2 linked regions of the Cupriavidus taiwanensis LMG 19424 genome follow. The protein of the gene in region 2 interacts with the protein of the main gene of each other region in a pairwise test. Links are inferred from orthologs where the notes say so. Each region holds a gene or a part of one and is shown on either strand. Other genes may lie near its edges.

Region 1 (7,328 bases), 690 kb from region 2 along the record:
TGGGAATGGGCATTTAAGCGATTGAAATCTGTCGCGTTCGATCTTAACCGGCCGGACTCCTTGAGGAGCCTGGCGGTAACATGTGTTGGACATTTGGCGCGGCGAATTCATGATTTGGACGTCGCCATGGCAGAAGAGTTTCTCTTGAGCTTGGGGGGGGATCAAGCTGTTGCCAGCGCAGCGTCTGACGCTCTGGATGACCTGCGCATCTTTCGCATGAGCGACTAATCGAAGTTGCGCATGGACGCTGACCACCAGCGACATCGAGAACAAGGCCGAGTACAGCAGTGACTCGACCACGCTCGTGGCGAGCTACAGCGGCGGCAAGAGCGTGCCCGCGAGCGATCCGAACCTGGGGCCGGTGCAACCGGCGCACGTTGACTGGGCGGGCAATGCGAACCTGCTGCAAAGCGGGGCCAACAGCCTGGCGGCCACCGCTGCGGGTAACGCGCAGAAGTCGATTGACGGCAGTGCCGCTGGCGTCACCAAGAGTGCGATTGCGCCGGCCAGGGTCATCATCACCGACAACGCGAGTCAGCGGGAGAAGACCGGCAAGTCGGCCGACGAGACCGTGGCGGCCTGAACCGCGACACGGCCACCGCCAACCAGAGCATCGACAAGGTCTTCGATACACAGAAGGTGAAGGACCAACGGGAGCTGAACCAGTTGCAGAGCCAGGTGGCACAGCAACTGGCGCCGATGGTGTATGACCAAGTGGGCACGCTGACGCAGAACCAGCCAGCGGAAGTGAAGGTCGCATTGCACGCGGTCATTGGCGGTCTGATGGCGCAAGCGATGGACGGCAGTTTTGCGGCCGGCGCTGCCGGGGACGCGACCGCTACGTTGGCAGCCGAGCTGGTCGGCCAGCAGATCCTGAGCAATCCGGACTTGCAGAAGCTTTCCGAACAGGACCGCAAGGCGCTGGTGCAGATTGCGGGCACCATCGTGGCGACTGGCCGGGCATGCAGGCCAGCCTTTGCGTGCCGCCCTTCTGCTACGGCACCACCGTGCACGCCAACGCGAGCCTCACCCAAGGCAGTACCAATAGTATCTACAGCTCGGTGCAGCTTCAGCTGGCGTCGGCCAGACCGCCCACCTGACCGAGAACTTCCAGCGCTGGGGCGAAACCATCCGGGCGTCGAAGGTCAGCCTGGACTGAGCTGGCGGCCGCTCACCGGGCCCCCTTTGCCAAATCGGAAGGCGGCCCGCCCCAAAGCCAAATTGACACGGCCCGGCGCCGCGGCATACCCTCGCCTTACCCTGCGGTATATTCAGTGCCCGCTTAAATTGCAGACATTGCAGACATGGAAGGCGCCCGGGGTCCACAACGATAACGATAACCCCCGCGACGAGACCCACCGTGCCCCTCTCCCCCACTCCTTCCCGCTTCGAGGGCCTGCGCCCGGCGCTGCCGATCCTGCTCGGCGCTTCGGTAATGCTGAGCCTGGCCATGGGCCTGCGCCAGAGCCTGGGCATCTTCATGCCACCGCTGACGCGCGATATCGGCATCTCGGTGTCGGATTTCACCGTCGCCATCGCCGTGCAGAACCTGGCGTGGGGGCTGCTGCAGCCGCTCGCCGGCGCGTGGGCCACGCGCATCGGCTTCCGTCCGCTGATGATGGCGGGCTCGCTGCTGTACGTGACCGGCCTGGTGCTGCTGGCGACCGCGCACAGCCTGGTCGGCGTCACGCTCGGTGCGGGCGTGGCCATCGGCGCGTCGATGGCCTGCACCGGCAGCGCGCTGGCGATGGCGGTGGCGGCGCGGCCGGTGCCGGCGGCGCTGCGCAGCACGGTGCTGGGGCTGGTGTCGGGCGCGGGCTCGCTCGGCGCGCTGCTGGCGGCGCCGATCGGACAGATGGTGACCCAGGCCTATGGCTGGCGCACCGGGCTGGCCGCGTTCGTGCTGCTGGCGCTGGTGATGCTGCCGGCGGCGTGGGCGGCCGGGCGCGTCGACCGGCTGCCGCTGGCGACGCCGGCGGGCATCGGCCAGGACAACGCGCGCCAGGCGCTGGGCACCGCGCTGCGCCATGCGCCGTTCGTGGTGATGGCGCTGGCGTACTTTGTCTGCGGCATGCAGCTGGTGTTCCTGACCACGCACCTGCCGTCGTATCTGGACGTGTGCGGCATGGATCCGATGCTCAGCGCCGAAGCGCTGGGCGTGATCGGCGGCTTCAACGTGCTGGGCAGCATCTTCTTCGGCTGGGCCGGCGGCCGCTACAACAAGCTGATGCTGCTGGGCGGAATCTATACGCTGCGTTCGCTCGCGCTGACGTGGTATTTCTCGTCGGCACCGACGCCGCAGAGCACGCTGGTATTCGCCGCGGTCATGGGCTTCCTGTGGCTCGGGGTGGCGCCGCTGGTATCGGGCTGGATCGCCGAGACCTTCGGCCTGCGCTGGCAGGCAATGCTGGGCGGCGTGGCCTTCTTCAGCCACCAGATCGGCAGCTTTGTCGGCGCCTTCGGCGGCGGGCTGGTCTATGACGCACTGGGCTCCTATACCGTAGCCTGGCAGGCCGGCGTGGCGCTGGGGCTGGCCGCGGGGCTTGCGCAGATCGCTTTCGCGGTGGCGACGCGGCCGCGGCCGCCGTTGATGGCGACGTCCTGAGCGCGGCGGCGGTAAGAACGGGCGCGCATTGTAAATCTGGCGTCACGCGGCGCGCGCCCAGGGCGGTACGGCGCGGGCCGCGCCGCTGGAACGGTTCCTGCCTGTCTGCGCAGAGACGCAACGCCCAGACCCAAGGAGGCCCCCATGACCTCGACCGAACAGGAAATCCTGGTGTGCGGCCCGAAAGACGGCCGCTGGCATCTGGAAATGCGCACCGGCAAGGGCGCACCGGAGCGGCTCGACGGCGAGTTCGACTCGCCCGAGATGGCGATCGCCGGCGCCCAGCAGGTCTATCCGTCGATTCCGGTACGGGTGACCGATATCTCCGGCGCGCCGGCCCCGTCGGCCCCTGCGCATGAAGGATCACTGACCGACTACCACTACGGCGGCCACAGCGTCACGCAGGACGAGAAACTGACCGGCCGCGCGCATCCGTCCAGCGATACCTCGCAGCCTCCGCCCGGCCCGCATCCTTACCAGCCCACCGGACTTGGCAACCTGCCGCCAGGCACGCCGCGCCACGGCATGTACGGGGTCGCCTCCAGCCCGGCCGAGGCCGAGGCGGCCGACCGCAAGGACGAGGCGGCGCGGCGCCACACCGGCTCGCGCGACGCCGAAGACTAGCGCCCGGGACGCCAGGGCGCGCGGCAGCACGTACAATCCGGGTTTTCCTTTCGCACCGCCGCCCTTCCCGCCATGACCACCCTCGGAACGCCCCTTTCCCCCTCCGCCACCAAAGTGATGCTGCTCGGCTCCGGCGAGCTCGGCAAGGAGGTGCTGATCGCGTTGCAGCGCCTGGGCGTGGAGACGATCGCGGTCGACCGCTATGACAACGCGCCCGGCCAGCAGGTCGCGCATCACGCCCGCACCATCGCGATGAGCGACCCCGACCAGCTCAAGGCCCTGATCGAAGCCGAGAAGCCGCACCTGGTCGTGCCCGAGATCGAGGCCATCGCCACGCCGATGCTGGAAACGCTGGAAGCCGCCGGCACCGTGCGCGTGATTCCCACCGCCCGCGCCGCGCGCCTGACCATGGACCGCGAAGGCATCCGCCGGCTCGCCGCCGAATCGCTCGGGCTGCCAACCAGCCCCTACAAGTTCTGCGATTCGCTCGAAGAGTTGCAGGCCGCCATCGACGGCGGCATCGGCTACCCGTGCGTGGTCAAGCCGGTGATGAGCAGCTCCGGCAAGGGCCAGAGCAAGATCGACGGCCCCGAAGGCGTCAAGGCGGCGTGGGACTACGCCATGGCCGGCGGCCGCGTCAGCCACGGCCGCGTCATCGTCGAAGGCTTTATCGATTTCGACTACGAGATCACGCTGCTGACCGTTCGCGCGATCGGCGCCAGCGGACAGGTCGAAACCCGGTTCTGCGCGCCGATCGGCCACGTGCAGGTCAGCGGCGACTATGTCGAGAGCTGGCAGCCGCAGCCCATGCACCCGGCCGCGCTCGCCAGCGCGCAGCGCATCGCGCAGGCGGTCACCGCCGACCTCGGCGGCATGGGCCTGTTCGGCGTGGAGCTGTTCGTCAAGGGCGAACAGGTCTGGTTCAGCGAGGTCAGCCCGCGCCCGCACGACACCGGCATGGTGACCATGGCCACGCAATGGCAGAACGAATTTGAGCTGCATGCCCGCGCCATCCTCGGCCTGCCGGTCGACACCACGCTGCGCAGCCCCGGCGCCAGCGCCGTGATCTACGGCGGCGTGGAGGCGCAGGGCGTGGTCTTCGACGGCGTCGACCAGGCCTTGCGCGTGCCGCAGACCGAGGTGCGGCTGTTCGGCAAGCCGGAGAGCTTCGCCCGGCGCCGCATGGGCGTGGCGCTGGCGTATGCCGACGATATCGACACCGCGCGCACGCGGGCCAAGGAAGCCGCCAGCCGCGTGCGCCCGCGCGCGGTGGGCTGAGCCGCTGAAACGCTAGAACGCCGAAACGCCGCGCGCTACATCGGATGGCTGCCCGCGGCGGCCCCGTGCGCCGGGGCATGCTGGACCGCCTGTGCCGCCGCCACCTGCGCGGCGGCCAGCACCGGCGCGATGCGCACCCCGTTCAGGTCGGCGCCCGACGGCGCCTGGTACAGCCGCAGTCCCAGTTCCGGCAGGATCGCCAGCAGGTGGTCGAACACATCGCCCTGGATGCGCTCGTAGTCCATCCACGCGGTCAGCGCGGTAAAGCAGTAGATCTCGACCGGGATGCCCTGCGAATCGGGCTCCATCATGCGCACGTTCAGCAGCAGGTCGTGGTGGATCTCGGGATGCGCCTTCAGGTAGGCAATGCCATAGGCGCGGAACGTGCCGATATTGGTCAGCCGGCGCCGGTTGACCGGGTCGTTGCCGGCGGCGATCAGCAGCCGGTTGGCCTCGTCGACCTCGCGCTGCTTTTCTTCCAAATAGTCGTGCAGCAGGCGGAAGCGCATCAGCGCGTGGACTTCGCGGTCTTCCAGGAAGCGCACGCTGCCCGCATCCAATCGCAAGGTGCGCTTGATCCGGCGCGCGCCGGACTCGAACATCTGGCGGTAGTTGCGATAGCTCTCCGAGAACAGCTTGTAGGTCGGCACCGTGGTCACGGTGTTGTCCCAGTTCTGCACCTTGACCGTATGCAGCGCGATGTCCTTGACGTAGCCGTCGGCATTGCACTGGGGCATTTCGATCCAGTCGCCGATGCGCAGCATGTCGTTGGAGGTCAGCTGCGTGCTCGCCACCAGCGACAGCAGCGTGTCCTTGAACACCAGCAGCAGCACCGCCGACAACGCGCCCAGGCCGGACAGCATCCACAGCGGCGAGCGGTTGATCAGGATCGACAGCACCAGCACCGCGCACACCAGCCCCAGCCCCAGCCGTCCCACCTGGATATAGCCCTTGATCGAACGCGTCTGCGCGCGGCGGCTGGCGGCATACACGTCCTGCCAGGCGCCCAGCACGCCGCCGAGCATCAGGAAGAAGCACACCCACAGGCTGGCATGCGCGAGGCGCTCGATCGCCAGCGCATAGCGGCCCATATGCGGGACTTCGCCGATGCCGACGGTGATCACGGCAAAGCCCACCGCATAGCCGAAGCGCCGGTAGGCACGATGGCGCGTCAGCGCCGTGCTCCACGGGGTCTTGCCCCACACCTTCAGCACCCGGTGGGCGATGCGCGACATCACATGGCCGAACAGCCATTGCGCGAGCGCGGCGATCAGCCCCAGCGCCACCAGGTACAGTGCGATCTGCGCCCATGGATGGGCGGGAATACGTTGCTGGAACAGCTCCAGCAGGGCATCGAAATTCATGGCGGGGCGGTTCTGGCCTTGGACTAGGCCAGATAGTGTACCGAACGCGCCCGCCTCCCCTGCGTGCCGTGCCGATGCAGGTCAGGCCGGCAGCAGCTTCAATCCGCCGATGCCGACGAAGACCAGCCCGATCAGCACCAGCCGCAGTGGCGACGCGCTCTCGCCCAGGAACAGGATGCCGATCAGCGTCACGCCGATGGCGCCGATCCCGGTCCAGATCGCGTAGGCCGTGCCCACCGGCAGGTGCCGCAGGGCCGCGCTGAGCAGGTAGATACTGGCCAGCGCGGCGCCGATGCCCAGCGCCGTCGGGCCCAGGCGGGTCCAGCCGTCGGTATGTTTCAGCGCCAGTGCCATCACGATCTCGATCAGCCCGGCCAGCACCAGCAGCGTCCACGCCATCGCCATGTTTTCCTCCCTGTGCTCAGCGCCCGCCGGCACCCATTGCCGGCCAGGTCCAGCCACTGTAGGCTGTGCGGATCCGCACGAAAACTGGCGAATCTTGCAAAGGGGCTATGCAAACATGCAGGAAGCAGACTGGGACGACCTGAAGTACTTCCTGGCCGTGGGCCAGTCCGGCTCGCTGGCCGGCGCCGCGCGCGCCCTGCATGTCAACCACTCGACGGTGCTGCGCCGGCTGGCGCGGCTGGAAGACACCCTGGGCACGCTGCTGTTCGAGCGCCACGCCACCGGCTACGCCATGACCCTGGCCGGCGAGGCGCTGGCGCAGCGGCTGGCGGGGGTGGGCGAACAGATCGATGCGGCGCAGCGCCAGCTGTCCGGCCTGGACAGCCAGCTCAGCGGCCCGTTGCGCGTGACCACCACCGACACGCTGCTGGGCGCGCTGCTGATGCCGCTGTTTGCCGCGTTCCGCGCGCTGCATCCGCGCATCCAGCTGCAGCTGGTGGTCAACAACAGCTTTCTCAGCCTGAGCCGGCGCGAGGCCGATATGGCAATCCGGCCGGCGAACACGCCGCCGGAGTACCTGGTGGGCCGCCGTATCGGCCGGCTGCAAACGGCGCCGTACGCCGCGCGCAGCTACCTGCAGCAACTCGGCCTGCCGGCCGCGGCGGACAGCCCCGCGCTATCGGACTGGCCGGCCTATGACTGGGTCGTGCCGGACGAAGCGCTGTCGCACCTGGCCCAGGCGCGCTGGATCCGCGAGCACGTGCCGGAGCCGCGCCGCGTGGTCAGCGCCGACAGCCTGGTGGCGATGGCGGACGCGGTCCGCCATGGCATGGGCGCCGGCATGCTGCTGTGCCTGCTGGCCGGCGACGATCCCGCACTGGTGCGGCTGGCGCCGCCCGACGCCGCCATGGACACCGACCTGTGGGTGCTGACCCACCCCGACCTGCGGCACAGCGCGCGAGTGCGGGCGCTGGCGGATTTCCTGCATGAACGGCTCGGGCAAGGCAAATGGCTGGCGCGATGACGCAACGGCGCGGCGCGCTCACGCCGCC
Region 2 (7,393 bases):
ATGACACCGGCGCCGGCCTGCTCGCGCATGCGCTGCACTCGCAGATCGCCATGCACCGCGACTACGGCGGCGTGGTCCCCGAGCTGGCGTCGCGCGACCATATCCGCCGGGTGCTGCCGCTGCTGGAGCAGGTGCTGGCCGACGCTGGCCGCACCCGCCAGGACATCGACGCCATCGCCTTCACCCAGGGCCCGGGGCTGGCCGGCGCGCTGCTGGTCGGCGCCTCGGTGGCCAATGCGCTGGGCTTTGCGCTGAACGTGCCGATGGTGGGCGTGCATCACCTGGAAGGCCACCTGCTGTCGCCGCTGCTGACGCGCGAGCCGCCGCCGTTCCCGTTCGTGGCGCTGCTGGTATCGGGCGGGCATACGCAGCTGATGGAAGTGCGCGGCATCGGCGACTACGCGCTGCTTGGCGAAACCCTGGACGATGCCGCCGGCGAAGCGTTCGACAAGACCGCCAAGCTGCTCGGCCTGGGCTACCCGGGTGGGCCGGAAGTGTCGCGCCTGGCCGAGTTCGGCGTGCCGGGCGCATTCGAGTTGCCGCGGCCGATGCTGCATTCGGGCAACCTCGATTTTTCCTTCGCCGGCCTGAAGACCGCGGTGCTGACGCAAACCCGCAAGCTGGCCAATACCTGCGAGCAGGATCGCGCCAACCTCGCGCGCGCCTTTGTCGATGCGATCGTCGACGTGCTGGTGGCCAAGTCGATGGCGGCGCTCAGGCAGACCGGCCACAAGCGGCTGGTAGTGGCCGGCGGCGTCGGCGCCAACCGGCAGCTGCGCGAACGGCTGGACCAGCTCGGCCGGCAGCGCAAGCTCGACGTGTATTACCCGGATCTGGCGTTCTGCACCGACAACGGCGCGATGATTGCGTTCGCTGGCGCGATGCGGCTGCAGGCGGCGCCCGAACTGGCGCGGCGTGAGTATGGCTACGGCGTGACGCCGCGCTGGGATCTGGCGGATATCCGGTTGCCGTCGGCGGCGTGAGGTGTGCCACGACACCACCCAAAGGCTCGCCGGCAACAAAAAAAGCCACCAAATTATGGTGGCTTTTTCCATGACCGCGACGGACGCAATCAACCGACGCGCTTGTCCCGCTCGATCACTGCATACGCGCTGTGGTTGTGGATCGACTCGAAGTTCTCCGCCTCCAGCACATAGGCCACGATACGGTCGTCCGCATTCAGCCGCATGGCGATGTCGCGCACCAGGTCTTCGACGAACTTGGGGTTCTCGTAGGCACGCTCGGTGACGAACTTTTCGTCGGGACGCTTGAGCAGGCCCCACAGTTCGCAGGACGCCTCTTCCTCGGCCATGCGCACCAGCGCCTCCACCGGCAGTTCGCCGGCCAGCTCCACGTTCATGGTGATATGCGAGCGCTGGTTGTGCGCGCCATACTGCGAAATCTTCTTCGAGCACGGGCACAGGCTGGTCACCGGCACCAGCGCCTTCAGGAACACCCGCGTGGCGCCGTTGCGCACTTCGCCGGTCAGCGTGACCTCGTAGTCCAGCAGCGACTCCACGCCCGACACCGGCGCGATCTTGCTGATGAAGTACGGGAACGTGACCTCGATGCGGCCGGCCTCGGCTTCGAGCTTCTCCAGCATCTTGTCCAGCATCAGCCGGAAGCTGGCCAGCTCCAGCGGCGCGCGCTCTTCTTCCAGCAGCGCGACGAAGCGCGACATATGCGTGCCCTTCTGGTCGGCGGGCAGGTGCACGTCGAGGTTGAAGGTGCCGACGGTCGGCACGATGCCAGCCGGGGTCTTCAGGGTCACCGGATAGCGCACGCCCTTCACGCCGACACGCTGGATCGGAATCTGGCGGGTGTCGGGGCTCGACTGGACGTCGGGCATCACGAAGGCGGGGTTGATGTCATTCATCTACGGTTTCCTCCAGGGTCGCGCCAGGCAAGCGCAAGCCCTTACGGTCGCGGCATTTTCGCAGTCCCTCCATGCCGCGCAACGAGTGTGAAACCACGGGACCCGGCACTGGCGTGCCGACCCGCAGCTGCGAACACAAAAAACGGAGTGTAAGGGAATTCGGACGCACCCGTGGCGCGGCGGCCCGAATCCCCTCGGGATGGCAGGTGATCAGGCCACGCGCGGGGCGACCGTGACCTGGGGCTGGTCCAGGCCAAAACGCTCGCGCACCGAACGCTCGATGCCGGCCGCGTCGAGGCCGCATTGCTGCAGCAGGAAGGCCGGATCGCCGTGGTCGACGAAGCGGTCGGGCAGGCCCAGCGTCAGCACCGGCTTGTCGATGCCAGCCTCGGCCAGGGCTTCGAGCACGGCGCTGCCGGCGCCGCCCATCACGCTGCCCTCTTCCACCGTCACCAGGTAGTCGTGGTCGGCGGCCAGGCGCTTGACCAGCGCCACGTCGAGCGGCTTGACGAAGCGCATGTCGGCCACGGTGGCGTCGAGCGCCTCGGCCGCGCCCAGCGCCGGCTGCACCATCGAGCCGAACGCAAGGAAGCCGACGCGGTGCCCGGCGCGCGCGCCGGCCTCGCGGCGCACCACGCCCTTGCCCACCGGCACCGGGGCCAGGTCGGCGGCAATTGCCGCGCCCGGGCCGGAGCCGCGCGGATAGCGCACCGCGGTCGGGCAGTCCTGCTGGAATGCCGTGGTCAGCAGCTGGCGGCATTCGTTCTCGTCGGACGGCGTCATCACCATCATGTTGGGGATGCAGCGCAGGTAGGCGATATCGTAGGCGCCCGCGTGGGTCGCGCCGTCGGCGCCGACCAGGCCGGCGCGGTCCAGCGCGAACACCACCGGCAGGTTCTGCAGCGCCACGTCGTGGATCAGCTGGTCGTAGCCGCGCTGCAGGAAGGTCGAGTAGATCGCCACCACCGGCTTCAGGCCCTCGCACGCCAGGCCGCCGGCAAACGTCACCGCATGCTGCTCGGCGATGCCGACGTCGTAATAGCGGTCCGGAAAGCGCTTCTCGAACTCGACCATGCCCGAACCCTCGCGCATGGCCGGGGTGATGCCGACCAGGCGCTTGTCGGCAGCGGCCATGTCGCACAGCCAGTCGCCGAACACCTGGGTGTAGGTCTTGCGCGCGGGCTTGGCCGCCGGGCGGATGCCTTCGGCCGGATTGAACTTGCCGGGGCCGTGGTACAGGATCGGGTCGGCTTCGGCCAGCTTGTAGCCCTGGCCCTTCTTGGTGACCACGTGCAGGAACTGCGGGCCGCCGCCTTCGAGCGCGCGCTCGCGGATATTCTGCAGCGTCGGCACCAGCGAATTCAGGTCGTGGCCGTCGATCGGGCCGATGTAGTTGAAGCCGAACTCCTCGAACAGCGTAGCCGGCACCATCATGCCCTTGGCATGTTCCTCGAAGCGCTTGGCGAACTCCAGCACCGGCGGCGCCACCGACAGCACCTTCTCGATGCCCTTCTTGGTGGCCGCATAGAACTGGCCGCTCAGCAGCCGCGCCAGGTGGCGGTTGAGCGCGCCCACCGGCGGCGAGATCGACATGTCGTTGTCGTTGAGCACCACCACCAGCGGCAGGTCCTTGTAGACACCGGCGTTGTTCAGCGCTTCGAACGCCATGCCCGCGGTCATCGCGCCGTCGCCGATCACCGCCACCGAGACGCGCTTCTGGCCCAGCGTGCGCGCGCCCAGCGCCATGCCCAGCGCGGCCGAGATCGAGGTCGACGAGTGCGCGGTCCCGAAGGTGTCGTATTCGCTCTCGCTGCGGCGCGGAAAGCCGGAGATGCCGCCCCACTGGCGCAGCGTGCGCATGCGCTCGCGGCGTCCCGTCAGGATCTTGTGCGGATAGCTCTGGTGGCCGACGTCCCACACCAGCCGGTCGTCGGGGGTGTTGAAGACGTAGTGCAGCGCAATGGTCAGTTCGACCGTGCCCAGGTTGGACGACAGGTGGCCGCCGGTCTGCGAGACCGATTCCAGCACATAGGCGCGCAGTTCGTCGGCCAGGGTCTGGAGCTCGCGCCGGTCGAGCTTGCGCAGGTCAGCGGGGGCGTCAATCTTGTTGAGGAGTGCGTAGGTCATGATGTCCGTTCGGCCGGCTCTCAGTTTAATGCGTGCGCAGCACGATCAGGTCCGCCAGGTCGCGCAGCCGCGCGGCGCGCCCGCCAAAGCCGGCCAGCGCCTCGTACGCCTCGGCGCGCAGCGACCCGGCCAGTTCGCGTGCCGCGTCCAGTCCCATCAGCGACACGTAGGTCGGCTTGTCATGGGCGGCGTCCTTGCCGGCGGTCTTGCCCAGCGTCGCGGTGTCCGCGGTGACGTCCAGAATATCGTCTACCACCTGGAACGCCAATCCCACCGCCGCCGCATAGCGGTCCAGCGCGGCCAGCCCGGCGGCATCGATCTCGCCACACAGGGCGCCCATGCGCACGCTGGCACGCAGCAGCGCGCCGGTCTTCATGCGGTGCATGGCTTCGAGCGCGTCGCGCGTCATGGCCCGCCCCACGTTCTGCAGGTCGATGGCCTGGCCGCCGGCCATGCCGGCCGAGCCCGACGCCCGTGCCAGTTCCGCCACCAGTTGCAGCCGCACCGCGGGTGCGATCGGCTCGGCCCCGGCCAGCACGATGAACGCCTGGGTCTGCAGCGCATCGCCGACCAGCAATGCGGTGGCCTCGTCATAGGCCTTGTGCACGGTCGGCCGGCCGCGGCGCAGGTCGTCATCGTCCATGCACGGCATGTCGTCGTGGACCAGCGAGTAGGCGTGGATCATCTCCACCGCGCAGGCGGCCGCGTCGCAGGCCGCCGGGGCCGCGCCGCTGACTTCGCCCGCCGCATGCACCAGCAGCGGGCGCACGCGCTTGCCGCCGCTCAGCGCAGCATAGCGCATTGCCTCGTGCAGCGTGTGCGGCACCGTGCCGGCGTCGGGCAGCGCGGCCTGCAGGGCGGCCTCGGTGCGCGCGCCCTGCGCCTGCATCCATTGTGCAAAGTCGCTCATGCCTCGTCCGTCCCCTGTGCGCCATTGCCGCCATTGCCGCCATTGCCGCCGTTGGCACCGTTGCCTTCGCCCGCCAGCGGCTTGAGCACGTCACCCTCCAGGACCCGCACCTGCTGCTCGACCCGCTCCAGCTTCTGCTGGCAGTAGCGCACCAGCTCGGCGCCGCGGCGGTATGCCGCCAGCGAGGCCTCGAGCGGCAGCTCGCCGCTTTCCATGCTGGCCACCAGCGTTTCCAGTTCGGCCATCGCCGCCTCGTAGGAGGCGGGCGGCGCCGCGGCGGCGTCGGCGGTATTGTCGGTCTGGACCGGAGCGGTCGTCGTTTTTGGCATATCAGGCCCTGGAAGCTGGAACCGGGGGAAACCCGGATGGGGAAGCCCGGATTTTACGCCAAAGCGCGGGCATGCCCCCATCTTGCAGGGGGAAACCGTGCCCTGTCCGGGTGCTTCCGACGCGGAAGTGACTTGTGCGCTCGGGTCGTCTTTCCGAATGCGCCCGGTACGGCACCCCGATGACGACCCGGGTCGACTTTTTCGCTAAAAAGGCAAAAAAATCAGTCCCTTAACTTTTCGGGTCGGGTACAATCCCCCGTTCGCCGCCAGGGGTTGCAAGAGTGTCCCCGCAGGGCGGCAGTCTTTCCCAAATCGATTCCATTTTCGATGGTTGGGTTGTTCACTGCTTTCACCTGTTCATCTGGGAGTGGGGATAATGTCCAATCTCAGCACCGCGCTCAACCTGGCGCCGGCTGATTCGCAACTGCCCGTCGGCGTCTACTTCGACGAAGCGCTGCATCAACAAGAACTCGAACTGCTGTTCAGGAATGGCCCGGGCTATGTCGGCCACGAGCTGATGGTCCCGGAAACCGGCGACTACCACACGCTCAAGGCCGAGGACGAAGGCCGCATGCTGGTGCGCAACGCCGCGGGCGTCGAACTGATGTCCAACGTCTGCCGCCACCGCCAGGCCATCATGCTGAATGGCCGCGGCAACAAGCAGAACATCGTCTGCCCCCTGCACCGCTGGACCTACGACCTGAAGGGCGAACTGCTCGGCGCGCCGCATTTCGACCAGCAGCCGTGCCTGCACCTGAAGCGCACGCCACTGCAGAACTGGAACGGCCTGCTGTTCGAGGGCCCGCGCGACGTGCGCGCCGACCTGGCCCGCCTGGGCGTGGCGCAGGACCTGAACTTCGACGGCTACATGCTCGACCACGTCGAGGTGCACGAGTGCGACTACAACTGGAAGACCTTCATCGAGGTCTACCTCGAAGACTACCACGTCGTGCCGTTCCACCCGGGGCTGGGCAGCTTCGTCTCGTGCGACGACCTGAAGTGGGAGTTCGGCGAATGGCACAGCGTGCAGACCGTGGGCCTGCATGCGGGGCTGAAGCGCCCCGGCAGCCCGACGTACCAGAAATGGCATGACGCGGTGCTGCGCTTCAACAACGGCGTGCTGCCCAAGCACGGCGCGATCTGGCTGACCTACTACCCCAACATCATGGTGGAGTGGTACCCGAACGTGCTGGTGATCTCGACGCTGCACCCGGTCGGCCCGCGCAAGACCCGCAACGTGGTGGAGTTCTACTACCCCGAGGAAATCGCGCTGTTCGAGCGCGAGTTCGTCGAGGCCGAGCGCGCCGCCTACATGGAAACCTGCATCGAGGACGACGAGATCGCCGAACGCATGGACGCCGGCCGCCTGGCGCTGCTCAAGCGCGGCACCAGCGAGGTCGGCCCCTACCAGTCGCCGATGGAAGACGGCATGCAGCACTTCCATGAGTGGTACCGCCGCGCCATGGCCTACGCCGGCTAGTGCGATCAGCGCACAACGCAACCTGAAACGGACCGCCACGGCGGTCCGTTTTGCTTTGGTGGGCGATGTGCGCTGCTAGAATCATTAGCCGGCGCGGTCGACGCGAGGCCGCAGAGCCCCGCTCGCGCGCCGGCACTCTCTCCTTCGCTCCTGCCCGCTTCACCGCGCCCTCGCCATGCAATCGCTCTGGATGCTGTTCGCCGCCTTCGCCTTTTCGCTGATGGGGGTTGGCGTCAAGCTGGCGTCCGACCTGTACAACACCGGCGAGATCGTCTTCTACCGGGGCCTGATCAGCGTGGTGATCATGTGGGTGCTGCTGTCCTCGCGCGGGGTCTCGGTGCGCACGCCGTACATGCTGTCGCACATCAAGCGCAGCGTGTTCGGCGTGACCTCGCTGATGCTGTGGTTCACCTCGATCTCGCTGCTGCCGCTGGCCACCGCGATGACGCTGAACTACATGTCGCCGGTGTGGATCGCGCTGATCCTGGGCGCGAGCGCGGCGCTGGCCGGCACCGGCGGCAACGCCGACCGCCGGCTGGTGCTGGCCATCCTGCTGTCGTTTGCCGGGGTGATCTGCCTGCTGCAGCCGTCGGTGGGCAAGGATCAGCTGACTGGCGGCCTGGTCGGGCTGATCTCGGGCATGTTCACCGCGCTGGCCTATGTCGAGGTGC

Evidence for each region. Proteins that work in one complex are often made in the same cells at the same time.
Region 1: the proteins of RALTA_RS10840 (region 2) and purT interact in binary tests that used the Escherichia coli proteins (3 or more experiments, as listed by UniProt). The link is inferred for Cupriavidus taiwanensis LMG 19424 from one-to-one orthologs.

The regions. Positions count from the first base shown.
Region 1 is NC_010528.1:1,670,700-1,678,027, forward strand. What follows is about bases 2,565-5,404. They hold purT (formate-dependent phosphoribosylglycinamide formyltransferase), read left to right. Parts: upstream 2,565-3,301; coding sequence 3,302-4,507; downstream 4,508-5,404. Other genes in these bases: RALTA_RS07625 (MFS transporter), read left to right, coding at 2,565-2,605; RALTA_RS07630 (hypothetical protein), read left to right, coding at 2,750-3,229; RALTA_RS07640 (mechanosensitive ion channel family protein), read right to left, coding at 4,543-5,404. In the rest of the region: RALTA_RS07615 (hypothetical protein), read left to right, coding at 1-228; RALTA_RS07620 (hypothetical protein), read left to right, coding at 305-583; more of RALTA_RS07625, read left to right, coding at 1,436-2,564; more of RALTA_RS07640, read right to left, coding at 5,405-5,871; RALTA_RS07645 (DMT family transporter), read right to left, coding at 5,953-6,270; RALTA_RS07650 (LysR family transcriptional regulator), read left to right, coding at 6,392-7,300; RALTA_RS07655 (HD-GYP domain-containing protein), read right to left, coding at 7,319-7,328. UniProt on the Escherichia coli protein: Involved in the de novo purine biosynthesis. Catalyzes the transfer of formate to 5-phospho-ribosyl-glycinamide (GAR), producing 5-phospho-ribosyl-N-formylglycinamide (FGAR). Formate is provided by PurU via hydrolysis of 10-formyl-tetrahydrofolate.
Region 2 is NC_010528.1:2,362,871-2,370,263, forward strand. Bases 2,972-5,876 are described here. They hold RALTA_RS10840 (polyprenyl synthetase family protein), read right to left. Parts: upstream 4,914-5,876; coding sequence 4,029-4,913; downstream 2,972-4,028. Other genes in these bases: dxs (1-deoxy-D-xylulose-5-phosphate synthase), read right to left, coding at 2,972-4,003; RALTA_RS10845 (exodeoxyribonuclease VII small subunit), read right to left, coding at 4,910-5,242; RALTA_RS10850 (aromatic ring-hydroxylating oxygenase subunit alpha), read left to right, coding at 5,619-5,876. Also shown: tRNA (adenosine(37)-N6)-threonylcarbamoyltransferase complex transferase subunit TsaD, read left to right, coding at 1-983; GTP cyclohydrolase FolE2, read right to left, coding at 1,073-1,876; more of dxs, read right to left, coding at 2,087-2,971; more of RALTA_RS10850, read left to right, coding at 5,877-6,722; RALTA_RS10855 (DMT family transporter), read left to right, coding at 6,898-7,393.